DNA from 2 places in the Bacteroides fragilis NCTC 9343 genome. Region 1 is predicted to be linked to the other one. Evidence: riboswitches for the same ligand, from Rfam matches in the RefSeq annotation. Region 1 holds a riboswitch; the other holds the start of a gene.
The links. A riboswitch is a leader RNA that binds a small molecule or an ion and turns the genes downstream of it on or off. The one in region 1 is predicted to bind cobalamin.
Positions count from the first base shown of each region.

Region 2: it holds a riboswitch for cobalamin, as region 1 does, so the genes downstream of both, BF9343_RS22720 (cysteine-rich CWC family protein) here and BF9343_RS16805 (anaerobic ribonucleoside triphosphate reductase) in region 1, are expected to answer to the same signal.

Region 1 is NC_003228.3:4,104,139-4,111,364, forward strand. It holds gene BF9343_RS16795 (diaminopimelate dehydrogenase) at 1-507, shown strand, start outside; gene trhA (PAQR family membrane homeostasis protein TrhA) at 649-1,299, shown strand; cobalamin riboswitch at 1,423-1,605, shown strand; gene BF9343_RS16805 (anaerobic ribonucleoside triphosphate reductase) at 1,640-4,033, shown strand; gene nrdG (anaerobic ribonucleoside-triphosphate reductase activating protein) at 4,040-4,498, shown strand; gene BF9343_RS16815 (MFS transporter) at 4,733-6,139, shown strand; gene BF9343_RS16820 (2-aminoethylphosphonate--pyruvate transaminase) at 6,304-7,226, opposite strand, start outside.
Region 2 is NC_003228.3:2,950,583-2,957,808, forward strand. It holds gene BF9343_RS12055 (cobyrinate a,c-diamide synthase) at 1-702, opposite strand, end outside; gene BF9343_RS12060 (DUF6064 family protein) at 774-1,508, opposite strand; gene BF9343_RS12065 (threonine/serine exporter family protein) at 1,543-2,028, opposite strand; gene BF9343_RS12070 (threonine/serine exporter family protein) at 2,025-2,792, opposite strand; gene BF9343_RS12075 (putative transporter) at 2,919-4,607, opposite strand; gene BF9343_RS22720 (cysteine-rich CWC family protein) at 4,640-4,891, opposite strand; cobalamin riboswitch at 4,957-5,167, opposite strand; cobalamin riboswitch at 5,451-5,697, shown strand; gene BF9343_RS12080 (TonB-dependent receptor plug domain-containing protein) at 5,754-7,226, shown strand, end outside.

The DNA of each region.
Region 1 (7,226 bases):
ATGCTCGAAGCAATTGCCCCCAAAGGAATCACTTACACCAACTTCGGTCCGGGTATGAGTATGGGCCATACGGTAGCCGTCAAAGCTATCGATGGAGTGAAAGCGGCTTTATCGATGACTATCCCTACCGGAACAGGCATTCATCGCCGTATGGTATACATCGAACTGAAAGACGGATATAAATTCGAGGAAGTGGCAGCAGCCATTAAATCGGACGCTTATTTCGTTAACGACGAGACACACGTAAAACAAGTGCCGAGCGTAGACGCACTGCTGGACATGGGACACGGTGTAAACCTGACCCGCAAAGGTGTATCCGGAAAAACCCAGAACCAACTGTTCGAATTCAATATGCGCATCAACAACCCCGCACTGACCGCACAGGTATTGGTATGCGTAGCACGTGCTTCGATGAAGCAGCAGCCGGGATGTTACACCATGGTGGAAGTTCCGGTTATCGATCTGCTTCCGGGCGACCGTGAAGAATGGATCGGCCACCTGGTATAAAAAAGCCAAGTGTCTGATACAAACTATTTCCAAAGACAAGGAAAGGACGACCGCAGATTCTCTTTTTAATTATCACCGATAATCGAAAAGATAAAAATCTGCGGTCATCTTTTATTAGATAAACACTCCGGCTTACACACAATGAAGAACAAACGGTACTCACGCGGCGAAGAGCTGTCCAATACTTTAAGCCATGGCGCAGGCACCCTGCTGGGCATCACCGCAGGATATTTTCTTTTGGAAAAGGCGCTCGCCAACCCTCACCCCTATTGGGCAACAGGCTGTGTACTGGCTTATCTGGTGGGGATGCTGGCATCGTACATCAGTTCAACCTGGTATCACGGCTCCAGGCCCGGCAAGCGGAAAGAACTTCTGCGCAAATTTGACCACGGCGCCATTTACCTGCACATAGCAGGGACTTACACTCCGTTCACCCTGTTAGTGCTACGCCATGCCGGCGGATGGGGCTGGGGAATCTTCACTTTTGTATGGCTGTCGGCTATTGTAGGATTCATATTAGCCTTCAAAAAACTGAAAGAACACAGCAATCTCGAGACGATCTGTTTTGTAGGGATGGGCTCTGCCATCCTGGTGGCCCTCAAACCACTAATGGACTGCCTATCCGCCATCGGAGCCTCTCCCGCCTTCTGGTGGCTTCTCGGAGGAGGAGCTTCGTATATCATGGGAGCCGTGTTTTACTCGTTGCGAAAACCTTATATGCACGCCGTTTTCCACCTGTTTTGTCTAGGCGGAAGCATAGGCCATATCATAGCCATCTGGTTGATTCTTTAGCAAACCCGATTCGCTTTTTCTCTCCAAAAGTTTCCCGTTTTGGAAAACTTTCTGTATCAGGAAGAAAGAAAAGTTCTCCAAAAATTCTTGTTAAAACAAGAACAACTTATTGCTTTAACTGTTACCTTTGTAGCAGATTTCAGTACTAAAAAGAGGTTTAGTCATAAGGGAACGCTGTGCAAATCGGCGACAGTACCCGCTGCTGTAATTCTCTGAGAATCCGCACACTATGCCACTGCGCCCAGCGTGGGAAGGCGTTGCGAGGGAGAGATAAGTCAGAAGACCTGCTGAAAAAGTAAACATATTTAAAAAAAATCTAAAGCTTTCGGGAGTTAAAGTTATGAACTACGCGGAAATTTGTATCATCAAACGAGATGGTAAAAGGGAGGACTTCTCCATCAGTAAAATCAAGAACGCTGTATCAAAAGCGTTTAGTGCCACAGGAATCAATGATGAACAGCAATTGATTGCTGACATCACGATGAATGTAATCGGACAATTTGCATCTCCTACCATTACGGTAGAAGAAATTCAGGACCTGGTAGAAAAAGAGCTGATGAAGGTTCGTCCGGAAGTAGCCAAAAAGTACATCATCTATCGGGAATGGAGAAATACCGAACGAGACAAAAAGACCCAGATGAAGCATGTGATGGACGGTATCGTAGCCATTGACAAAAACGATGTCAACCTGAGCAACGCCAATATGAGCAGTCATACTCCCGCCGGACAGATGATGACATTCGCCTCGGAAGTAACCAAAGACTATACATATAAATATCTGTTGCCGAAACGTTTTGCCGAAGCCCACCAACTGGGAGACATCCACATCCACGACCTGGATTACTATCCTACCAAAACGACGACTTGCATCCAATATGACATGGATGACCTCTTCGAACGTGGATTCCGCACCAAAAACGGCAGTATACGTACCCCGCAAAGCATTCAAAGCTATGCTACCCTGGCTACCATTATTTTCCAGACTAACCAGAATGAACAGCACGGAGGTCAGGCCATACCGGCATTCGACTTCTTTATGGCAAAAGGTGTGAGCAAATCATTCCGTAAACACCTGGCATCATTCATCAGCTTCTATGTACAAATGAACAAGGGTGAAGAGATAGAAGAAAAGGCTATCCGTACAGTGATTGCCGAACATCTGTCGTCCATCAAAGCATCGGAACTGGAACGCGAAACGCTGCGCATGGCTCTGACTGCCCTACAGATCAATATCGACAAAGAACATCTGAACCAAATTATAGAGAAAGCATTTGTGCAGACTCAGAAAGATACGCACCAGGCCATGGAAGGCTTTATCCATAACCTGAACACAATGCACTCACGCGGCGGAAACCAGGTAGTGTTCAGTTCGATCAATTATGGAACAGACACTTCGGCCGAAGGACGCATGGTGATCGAAGAATTACTGAAAGCAACCGTAGAGGGACTGGGCACAAGGGGAGAAGTGCCGGTGTTCCCCATTCAGATATTCAAGATAAAAAACGGAGTATCGTACACAGAAGCCGATTATGAAAAGGCTATGGCTAATTTCGATGCTGCCATGGAAGGTAAATTAAAATTTGAAGCACCCAACTTCGACTTGTTCCTGAAAGCTTGCCACACTACGGCAAAAGCACTCTTCCCTAACTTTATGTTCCTGGATGCCCCGTTCAACCAAAACGAAAAATGGGACGCCAACGACCCGCAACGTTACCGTTACGAACTGGCCACCATGGGATGCCGTACGCGTGTGTTTGAGAATGTAGCCGGCGAGAAATCGTCTTTGGGACGCGGAAACCTTTCGTTCACCACGCTGAACATGCCTCGCCTGGCCATCGAAGCCCGTATCAAAGCAGAAAACATGACGGAGGACGGACACAATAAAGATGCCGTCGAGAGAAAGGCTAAAGAAATTTTCATCGAATCGATACATGAAACGGCTACCTTGATAGCCGAACAACTCTACGAGCGATATCAATATCAGCGTACAGCCCTGGCACGCCAATTCCCCTTCATGATGGGAAATGATGTATGGAAAGGAGGAGCTGCCCTGAACCCGAACGAACAAGTAGGCGACGTGCTGCGCAGTGGTACGCTGGGTATCGGCTTCCTGGGCGGACACAATGCCATGGTGGCTCTCTATGGAGAGGGACACGGACACAGCCAGAAGGCATGGGACACCCTTTATGAAGCCGTGCTGGAAATCAACAAGGTGGCTGATGAATACAAAGCCAAATACAACCTGAACTATTCGGTACTGGCTACACCGGCCGAAGGACTTTCGGGACGTTTCACCCGTATGGACCGCCGTAAATACGGAAAAATCAAAGGAGTGACAGACAACGATTACTATGTCAATTCTTTCCATGTGGATGTAAAAGAACCGATCAGCATTGTAGAGAAAATAAAAAGAGAGGCTCCGTTCCACGCCATCACCCGCGGAGGACACATCACCTATGTGGAACTGGACGGAGAAGCCCAGAAAAACGTACGCGCCATTGCCAAGATCGTAAAAGTTATGTTTGACGAAGGAATCGGCTACGGCTCAATCAATCATCCGGTGGATACCTGCCACAATTGCGGATACAAGGGCGTGATCTACGATAAATGTCCGGTATGCCAAAGTGAGAATATTTTGCGCATGCGCCGCATCACAGGCTACCTGACCGGAGACTTGAGTTCATGGAATTCGGCCAAACGTGCAGAAGAAAAAGACCGTGTAAAGCACGGATAAGGAATCATGAACATCTTGTACACGTATCCCGAAACAATCGTTGACGGAGAAGGTATCCGCTATTCGATCTATCTGGCAGGATGCAGGCACGGCTGTCCGGGTTGTCATAACCCGGAAAGCTGGAACCCGCAAGCCGGTGAGGAACTATCCGAAGGACGGCTGGCTTCCATCATCCGCGAAATAAACTCGAACCCGTTGCTCGACGGAGTGACTTTCTCCGGGGGCGATCCTTTTTATGATCCGGAAGCATTTTTGCCTGTCATCCGGAGAGTAAAAACAGAAACGGGACAGAATATCTGGTGCTACACAGGATATACTTACGAGGAAATAGAATCGGATCCGAAACTGGCAGCCATATTGCCCTACATAGATGTACTGGTGGACGGGCGCTTCAAACAGGAACTTTATTCACCGCATCTGGAATTCAGAGGAAGCAGTAATCAGCGGATTATCAAACTGAAATAGATATAAATAAACAAGCGTCGAAAGCACCACAGATTGCACAAATATCAATGGTTTATCGGACGGACTATCAACGATAACATTGGAAGTCGATCTGTGAAATCTGTGGTGAAGACGACCTTCCACTCCCTCCCCATCAAGTTTCAATGTGTAAAAAAACTTATATATCACTACCTCCCCCAACCGAAAAAGTCCGATTTTGTTTATTTTTGTAGCACTTCCATAAAAAAGTTCTTTATGATTCTACATACACAAACTCCGGTAGTTGACGAAACAGACGGCCTTCCTCTCCCGCACCGTATATGGGCAGTTGTCGGTATTTCTTTTGCCTTATGCATGTCGGTACTCGATATCAACATTATCAACGTGGTACTCCCGACACTTTCTCACGACTTCGGAACTTCTCCGGCAGTCACGACCTGGATTATCAACGGCTACCAGCTTGCCATTGTCATCTCTTTGCTTTCATTCTCGTCACTGGGAGAAATTTATGGATACCGCAAAATATTTCTTTCGGGAATAGCTATGTTCATCGTCACTTCCCTGATCTGCGCTTTGTCCCATTCATTTTGGACATTGACCATTGCCCGCATTTTCCAGGGATTCAGTGCTTCGGCCATTACCAGCGTCAACACGGCTCAGTTACGTACGATTTACCCCCGAAAACAAATCGGCCGGGGAATGGGGATCAATGCCATGGTAGTGGCCATATCGGCAGCAGCCGGCCCCTCGGTAGCCAGCGGAATTCTATCTGTCGCTTCCTGGCACTGGCTATTCGCTATCAACGTCCCTCTCGGATTAGTTGCCCTGACTTTGGGATTAAAGTACCTGCCCCGAAAAGAGGAACGTTCAAACAGACAATTCGACAAGCTGAGTGCCATAGCCAATGCAATCACCTTCGGACTCCTGATTTATACTTTGGATGGATTTGCCCACCACGAAAACAATGATTATATAGTGATACAACTTGCTGTATTGGCAGTTGTCGGGACTTATTATGTGCGCAGACAGTTGAACCAACCGTCTCCTCTCCTTCCCCTCGACCTGTTGGGAATTCCCATTTTCAGGCTTTCCATTCTTACCAGTATCTGTTCGTTCACCGCTCAAATGCTGGCAATGGTCTCTTTACCCTTCTTCCTGCAAAACTCTTTGGGATACAGCGAGGTCATGACCGGGCTATTGTTAACTCCCTGGCCTATAGCCACACTGGTGACAGCACCGGTAGCCGGATATCTGGTGGAACGCATTCATCCCGGCATACTGGGCAGCATCGGGATGGCATTGTTCTGTATCGGACTTTACTCTCTGTCTACATTAACGGCGGATTCATCGGTCACCGGCATCATCCTGCGATTGATGCTTTGTGGTGCAGGTTTCGGTCTTTTCCAGACACCGAACAACAGTACAATCATCTCTTCCGCCCCTACCCGACGTTCGGGAGGAGCCAGCGGAATGTTGGGTATGGCACGGCTCTTGGGACAGACATTCGGTACGACACTGGTTGCTTTGCTCTTCAGTTTTGTAGTACACGAGAAGAGTACGGCGGTCTGTCTGATAGCCGGCAGCGGATTTGCTTTTGTCGCAGCAGTGGTAAGCAGCATGCGGCTTTCACAACCCTCCACATTAAAGACGAAGCCCCGATAACCATCTCAATCCACGTATATCGTCCCACCGGAAGCCAGAGTAACACAAAGTGACACAGAAAGAACTTAAGCTATTCATAATATTGATCTGTGCAAATCCGTGTTATTTTGTGGTGAATATAAGTTTTTTGAAGCCACCTCCATGTCAATCAATGAATGAAAAATTTAGTACTCAGTCTCTCTAACCACCTCCACCAGACGGGCAAAGTCCTCCGGATGTACATCTCCGATATTACCGATACGGAAAGTATCCGCTTTTGAAATTTTTCCGGGATAGATTACAAAACCCTTGGATTTAAGGGCGGTATAGAAGGCCTTAAAGTCGAATCCGGTTTTCGGATACAAGAATGAAGTGATAATAGGTGACTGGATTGCGTCATCGAGCAAAGTTACAAAACCGAGTGAACGCATACCCTCTACCAGTACCCGGTGATTCTCACAATATCTCCGGTGACGGGCCTCCACTCCACCTTCTTCAATCAGTTCGGTAAGGGCCTGCTTGAAAGCACGCACCACATGGGTCGGTGAAGTAAAACGCCATTTACCATGCCCTTTTTCCATCGTTTCCCACTGGTCGTAAATATCCAGAGAAAGAGAACGGGCTACTCCCTTACAACGCACCAGTTCCGAACGGCGGGCTATGATAAATCCGAATCCCGGAACTCCCTGGATACATTTATTGGCACTGCTGATCAGGAAATCGATTCCCAACTCACTAACATCCATCGGGATACCTCCAAAGCTGCTCATAGCATCCACAATCAGTTTCTTGCCAGGCATCTTCACTACATGTGCCAGCTCCTTCAACGGATTCAGGATACCGGTAGTCGTTTCGCAGTGAACGAAGGCCACATGAGTAACATCTGAATTATTGCTCAGATAGTCGTCCACATAGTCTACCGATACCTGTTCCGTTTCATCAAAAGCAAGGAGCTCGTAGTCGATATGATAATATTCGGCAATATTCCCCATCCGGTCACCATAAGCACCGTTACTGCAAATCAGAAGTTTATCATTCTTACCGATGGCAGCACCAATCACGGCTTCTACACAATAGGTTCCGCTTCCTTGCAAAAGAACAGATGTAT
Region 2 (7,226 bases), 1.2 Mb from region 1:
AACAGGAGGTATCGGAGCAGGAAGTTTCGTTTCCTCAAGCAAACGGTTATAGTCGATGTACTTTTCCATTAATCCGGTCAGCTCTTCCAGTGCGTCCGTTCCTTTCGAATGGCTGAAATCCAGCCCCAGATAACGTGATTCCTGTACCAAGCTCTCCTGTTTGGGCAAATACCCCAAACAGGCAATTCCCAACTCGGTACAGACTTCCTGCAACATTTCGTAATGGCGCGAAGACCCTACCCGATTGAATATAACACCCGCTATCCTGATCTCGGGACGAAAGTGAATGAAGCCCGAAAGCAAAGGAGCCACCGAATAAGCGGCCGATTTGGCATCGACCACCAATATGACAGGTAAATTCAGTAATCCGGCCACTTCTGCCGAGGAACCCCGGTCACGGTCGTAACCGTCATACATCCCCATCATACCCTCCGTGATGCAGGCATCGGCTCCTGTGGCATAACGGGCATAAAGCTCCTTTACATGTCCGGCCGAAGCCATAAAGGTATCCAAATTGATGGAAGGACGTCTGCAAACTGCCGTATGATATTTGGTGTCGATATAGTCGGGACCGCATTTGAAAGGTTGAACCTTCAATCCCTTCTTAATCAACAGAGCCATCAATCCACGACTGACCGTTGTCTTTCCACTGCCCGAAGAAGGAGCCGCTATCAGAAATTGAGAAATCATCCTACATTCCATTATTGTCGGTTTTTATCCTACAAAGATACGGATATTTCTCTGTGAGAGTGCATCTTTACCGGTAAAAAGTGCTACGGCTGCTTGCCCGGCATCAACTCCAGAAACAGGGTGGTGGTAAGTAAGATTCCGATAGATACGCATACAAAGACAAGCAACCAATTAATGTACTTTGCTTTAGGCTTTGTATCGGCATGCAGGTTGTTGAGGAAATACTCCCGGAAAAATAGATATAAGGCAGGGATCGTTGCACTGGCCAAAAGGAAATCCTCCGGAATATTAAAGAAGTAAGTCTTCGATAAGCCGATCAGCGACCAATGGCACAGGAACAGCACCAAAAACATATTTACCTTACGGGAGAACAACAAAAGCAGACCGATCGTGAAAACTGTTACCGAGCAAGGCATTACCGGCGATGTAATGCCTGGAAAAGTAAGTCCTCTCGCAATGGATACCAAAGGATATACAAATGGTAAAATCAACAATACGTACGAAAGGATATCATATTTATATGTACGTTCGAAAGTAGTATATCCGGTGATGGCATCCCATACCCATATCGTGGCCATAACTACCCAGAACATAGCCAGCGCCCCGTTATAACTGCGCTCGTCACAACAGATGGCATAATATGCGATAGCAATCCACAAATACAGAAAAATCATATATAGCTTCATGCCCATCTTTACCCACGGACGGGGATTCTTTATAAGCATCACTGTCAACAGCAGGCCGGCGACAATGATCAGCAACTGATAGATCCATGTAGCAGAATTATAATACGCAATAGTTTTCCAGAAAATCTCCATAAAATATAGATTCTTTATTTAATAGATAAATTGATTAATGCCGTGTCAGGGAAAAAGCTTTGTGAGGAAGCAGAAACATGGGGAAGGTAGCTCCTACTGCCAACATAAAGATAACGGTACAGGTAACCAGGCCATTAGAGAAAAACGTCTCCATGTATTTGCCCAGACGCTCCGGTTCGTTCATTGTTTGCAGACTCATAATCAACGAGAACACCATATTGTAGGCAAACTTACCCGGAATCATCGGGAGCAATGCCGGTATATAAAGCACAGTCATCGGACAATACACCTTCCGCCCGAGCCACAAACTGCCAAAGCCGATAACCAATGCCCCGAACAAAGAAGCCGTGGCAATGTCGACACCCAGGAAAGTCATCAGGCAATAACGACAGGCATGTCCGGCTGCCGCAAGTATCGCAATCATCTTGAAAGCCCGCAACGGAGGATCGGATATGGCTCCAAAACCAATACCCGCTATTGCGGCAAAAAATCCATCGGAAAGAATATCTAAAGCTATCATATCAAACTGTTTTTAACCATTAACAATGTAAACGACAGGCCTATCGCAATGCTGACAATCAGTAGCGCGGCTTCCGTCAATCGGGCAAATCCCGTAAGGATGTATCCCTCTACAATATCAATCACACCGTTGATCAACGGTACACCCGGAACCAGATAAAGCACGCTGGTGGCAAGAGCTATCTCCGAAGTGGTATCAAAAATCAGTGCCGTCGATGCACAAAGCGACGCAACAAAAGCGGAAACAATGAAAATAATATAATGATTGATTTTCTTCTTCTGCATCTGTTGCTTCAGGAAAAGTCCGGTGATGGTAGCCGAAAAGACAATGCCCATAGAAATAATATCGCCACCAAACAACTTACAGAATGAAGCATTGGCAAATCCGACCAGTAAAAGAACAAATAGCGGATCTATTTTCGGTGCCGATATGATTTTGTTGAACTTATCCGACAATTCGTGTAAAGACAGATGTTTGTCGTAAACCTCCCAGCTCAAGGCACTCAACTCTGAGTTGTGTTCAAAACTGATCGGATGGGGAGGGATATCAATCACTTCATTGCAAGCTTCACGCGTCTCGTTGTCGATGATAGTCAGAATGATGTTTTTGTGAAACACACTCAACTTCACATCCACTCCATAGGCTTCTCCGATACGCTTTGAATTACGGATCACACGGGAGGTATGCACACCTGCTCCCATCAAATGGGCCGAATATCCGGCAATGAACTTGGATATGGAAATCAAAGATTCATTTGTAGTCATAAAATTGCTCACTTTTTTAAATCGGGCGCAAAAGTACAAAAAAGAAAGGAAAGAGAAAGCACATAAGTCATTTCATTTCACCAGACTCTCCTTGTCACATTGCTTATCTTTATTATTATTTAGAACTCAACCTAACGAAAGAATTAATAATTGTGCCGTAAGCACACGCAGGAACATCGTCAGCGGATAGACTGTAGCATAACCTACTGCCGGCGCATCACATGATGTCAGATCATTGGAGTAGGCCAACGCCGGCGGATTCGTTGTGGAACCGGCCAACACCCCTATCAACGTATAATAGTTCAGCTTGAAAGCATAACGTCCGATAAAACCGGCCAGCAGCAGGGGAACGACTGTTATAATCATACCGTAAGCGATCCACACATATCCGCCTTCATGGATAATGGTTTCCACAAATCCGTCGCCAGCTCCGAGACCGACACAAGCAAGAAACAGCGAGATGCCGATTTCCCTTATCATCAGATTGGCACTCATAGTGGTATAAGTAATCAGCTTATACTGCGGGCCGAAGCGGCTGATAAGAATCGAAACAATCAACGGGCCTCCTGCCAACCCGAGTTTAACCGGTTGGGGAATTCCGGGAAACATAAACGGGATGCTACCTAGGATACATCCCAAGGCAATACCCAGAAAAATAGGAATCAGATTCGGATGATTCAGGCGTTTCATCGAATTACCCAATACCTTTTCTGCATGACTCACCGCCAACTCACTGCCGACAATCGTCACACGGTCTCCCATTTGTAATTGCAACTGGGGACTTGCCACCAGATCCACTCCCGAACGGTTGACGCGGGTGACACTGGCACCAAAATTATTACGAATCTTCAATTGCGCCAATGTCTTACCGTTCAGTTCAGGCTTGGTTATCAGAATTCGGCGTGAAATCAGTTCTTTGTTCAGCTGTTCCCATTCCACTTCGATCGGTTTGCCGAAAAACGCAGTGATCGCCTCTATATCTATCGGAGTCGCAATAACCAATATTTCATCACCCAGATGAAGCTCAGTATCGGAATTTACCAATTCCGACTCTTTCTTTCCGTTCAAATGCCGGATACGCGATACCACAAAATTACGGTTTACCAATGGACGTATATCCTTAATACGTTTACCGTGAAGAGCTTCATTACGGACCTCCAATGAAACAGGACGGACTGTCAACTCTTGTAAATGTCCCAGTCCCTGTTCGGCTTCGGCTTCCTCCTGCTTGGTATTAATACGGAAAAGGTATTTAAGGCCTAACAGCGACATGATGCATCCCACTACGCCCAACGGATAGGCTACAGCATATCCCAAAGCAATCTCCGGTGCATCTATCCCGGTCAGGTCACTGTTGGCCTGTTGCGCAGCACCCAATCCGGGTGTGTTGGTCACCGCTCCCGATAAAATACCTACCATGGTGGTAATCGGTATTCCGGTTATAAAATGCAATGCAAGGGTAATGATGACTCCTGCAAAGACAACGATCATAGCCAACATATTGAGGGTGAATCCTCCTTTCTTAAAAGCGGAGAAGAATCCGGGCCCCACCTGCAATCCGATGGAATATACAAATAAGATAAGTCCGAACTCCTTCAGAAAGTGCAATAAATGCTCGTTCAGATTCAGATTAAAATGTCCGAAGACAATGCCGACAAACAAAATCCAGGTAACTCCCAGAGAGATGCCTGCTACTTTTATTTTACCCAGCATAATGCCAAACGCAATGACCAGCGACAGGATAAGCACGGAATGTGCCACTCCTCCACCCCAAAGGTTGGGGTATCCCTCAAACAGGTTTCTTAAAAGTTCCATAGTATAAAAAGTTATGTTGATTGAATACTTGTTTACATATCCCCGGAGAGTCGATCAGTTACTTCACCCACACCATCCGTACAAGAAAGATTTGCCTTACAGGCCAATTCCCCTTCTTGTATTTTCTTTAGGCAATCGTGACACAAACAGTCCGGGAAATGCTCCTTGATATAAGCACGTTGCAGCGAGTCGAGCTTTACCGTAGCACAATGACATAATAATATATTGTCGTGCCGGCATTGAAACACAGCACCACAACACGGACATACCTTTTTCACAGGCACACCACCTTTCTTTTTTTCCTGATTAAATACTTTTTTCGTACTGCTTTCCTAATCCCACGAGTAAAAACAGCCTTTGATGAACGGCAGGTCTTCTGACTGACTTCTAATCTTGAAGCCTTCCCGACGGAGGTGTTCCCCCCACGTCAGTGGCGAAAGGATTGTTTCAAGATATCGATGAAGCTTCACAGCAGCGGGACTGTCCGGGATTTACACCCGATTCCCTTTTAATCCGAATGACGAAAGTCTTCATTCGAAACCAATTCGGGACAAAGATAAGGATAAAAACCAATAGATGAAGAATTGTTAATGAAAAATATAAGATTCATCTTCCTTTATACACTCCGACAGCGAGAATCCGGCTCCCTTTCCATCAGTGCCTCAATAAAGGCTGAATCGGCATCTTCCTCTTTTAGAGCCTCTTTTTCATCAAAATAGAGATTCTAAAAGGAGGATGCAGAATGTCAAATTTCCAAAAACAAAGCGTCTATCAGGACTTTTTTATATGTACCTATTAATCGGTATATTTTTTAATTTATTTCTATATAATCTAATAAATGTATATATTTGCAGCCGCTTAGGTGATGCATACCGGACTTTCTGTTCGTTGCATAAAAGGGAATCGGGTGTAAATCCCGAACAGTGCCCGCTACTGTGATCCCCCTGCTCTTCTACTGTTGCCATCATAATCGGAAGAAGATAAGAAAAGCATTTCTACATATACCACTGTCATAGCCTGTAAAGCATGACGGGAAGGTAGCTTTTCAAAAAGGGATAGTCAGGAAACCTGCCGAAGCAGACATAGATAACAGTGCCCTCCCGGGGTCAGGAAGGCCGTTTACTAACACATTATTCAAAAACATCAATGAACAAAAGATGCTTACTGACCATCCTCATGGGAGGATGCGCGGCAATGGGTGCATTTGCACAACAACACGCGACAGGCAAGAAGACAGAGATGAGTGTTGACCTGAATCCTGTAGTTGTAACAGGTACCGGTACACACCAAAGGCTCAAAAACACACCGGCACCGGTGGAAGTAGTAACCGCCAATGAAATAAAGAAAGCCGGTATCACAGACTTTCAGCAGGCAATGACCATGCTGGTTCCTTCTCTTTCGTTCTCTACCAACTCAATGGGATCTTACCTGATGATGAACGGACTCTCCAATAAATATGTGCTGATTCTGATCAACGGACGTAAACTGACCGGAGATACATCTAATAATATCGACCTCTCACGCATTGATATGAGCCGTGTGAAACGCATCGAAGTGCTGGATGGTGCCGGTTCGTCACTCTATGGCTCTGACGCCATTGCCGGTGTGATCAATATCATCACCAACGAACCGAAAGAACTGATGCAGGTGACTTCTACCACCCGATATGAAGATCATCGCCAACTGACACAAATGGTAAATGCGGATATTGCAACAGAAAAGTTCGGCTCATATACCTCCTATAAACACGAACAAAGTGCAGGATGGCAGAACAGCGATCTGGCATATGTTACTGATAAAAAAGGTAATGTATCGACAGTACCGACCGTATCAGCTACATCCAATGGTTTCCATTCTAATCTGGTAAACCAGAAATTCACGTTCGAACCGACTGAAAAGCTCTCGTTCTATGCTAACGGAGGATACTATTGGAAGTTGACGGACCGCCCTGTATACACAGCGGATATCGATGGAGGTTCCAAGTATGATCTACATTACGAATCGTATAACTTCGGTTTGGGAGGACGTTACAAAATCAACAAGCGTTCTTCCATCCAACTCGATTTGATGAATGATAACTATATGCAGAACTACAAATATACTGTAGCTGACGATAAAAATAAGATTGCTATTGGAGATTACGCCAAAACCAAAGAGCAGCACTTTTATGATGCAGAGCTAAAGGGAATCTTCAACTTTGCCAAAAACAACATGACGGTACTGGGAGTGGATTACCGCTCTGAAAGCCTGGATCGTCCCAGTGCAAGGGTGGACAAGTCAGTGTATACGGCATCTGCTTATGCACAACACGAAATCAAGTTATGGAACTGTTTGACCGGTATTGCCGGCGTACGCTATGATTATCACGAGCTGGCAGGCGGACGCTTCACTCCGAAGGTGGCTGTGATGTATTCAGTAGGTGCTTTCAATATTCGTGGTACTTACTCCACCGGTTACCGTGCCCCCGGTCTGGACGAACTTTATTATTATATGAATAAAGGCAAAACGATCACACAAGGTAATAAAGATTTGAAAGCGGAACACAGTAATTATTATTCTGTTAACTTGGAATACAATACAAACCGCTTAAATGTCTCTGTTACCGGTTATTTGAATTAT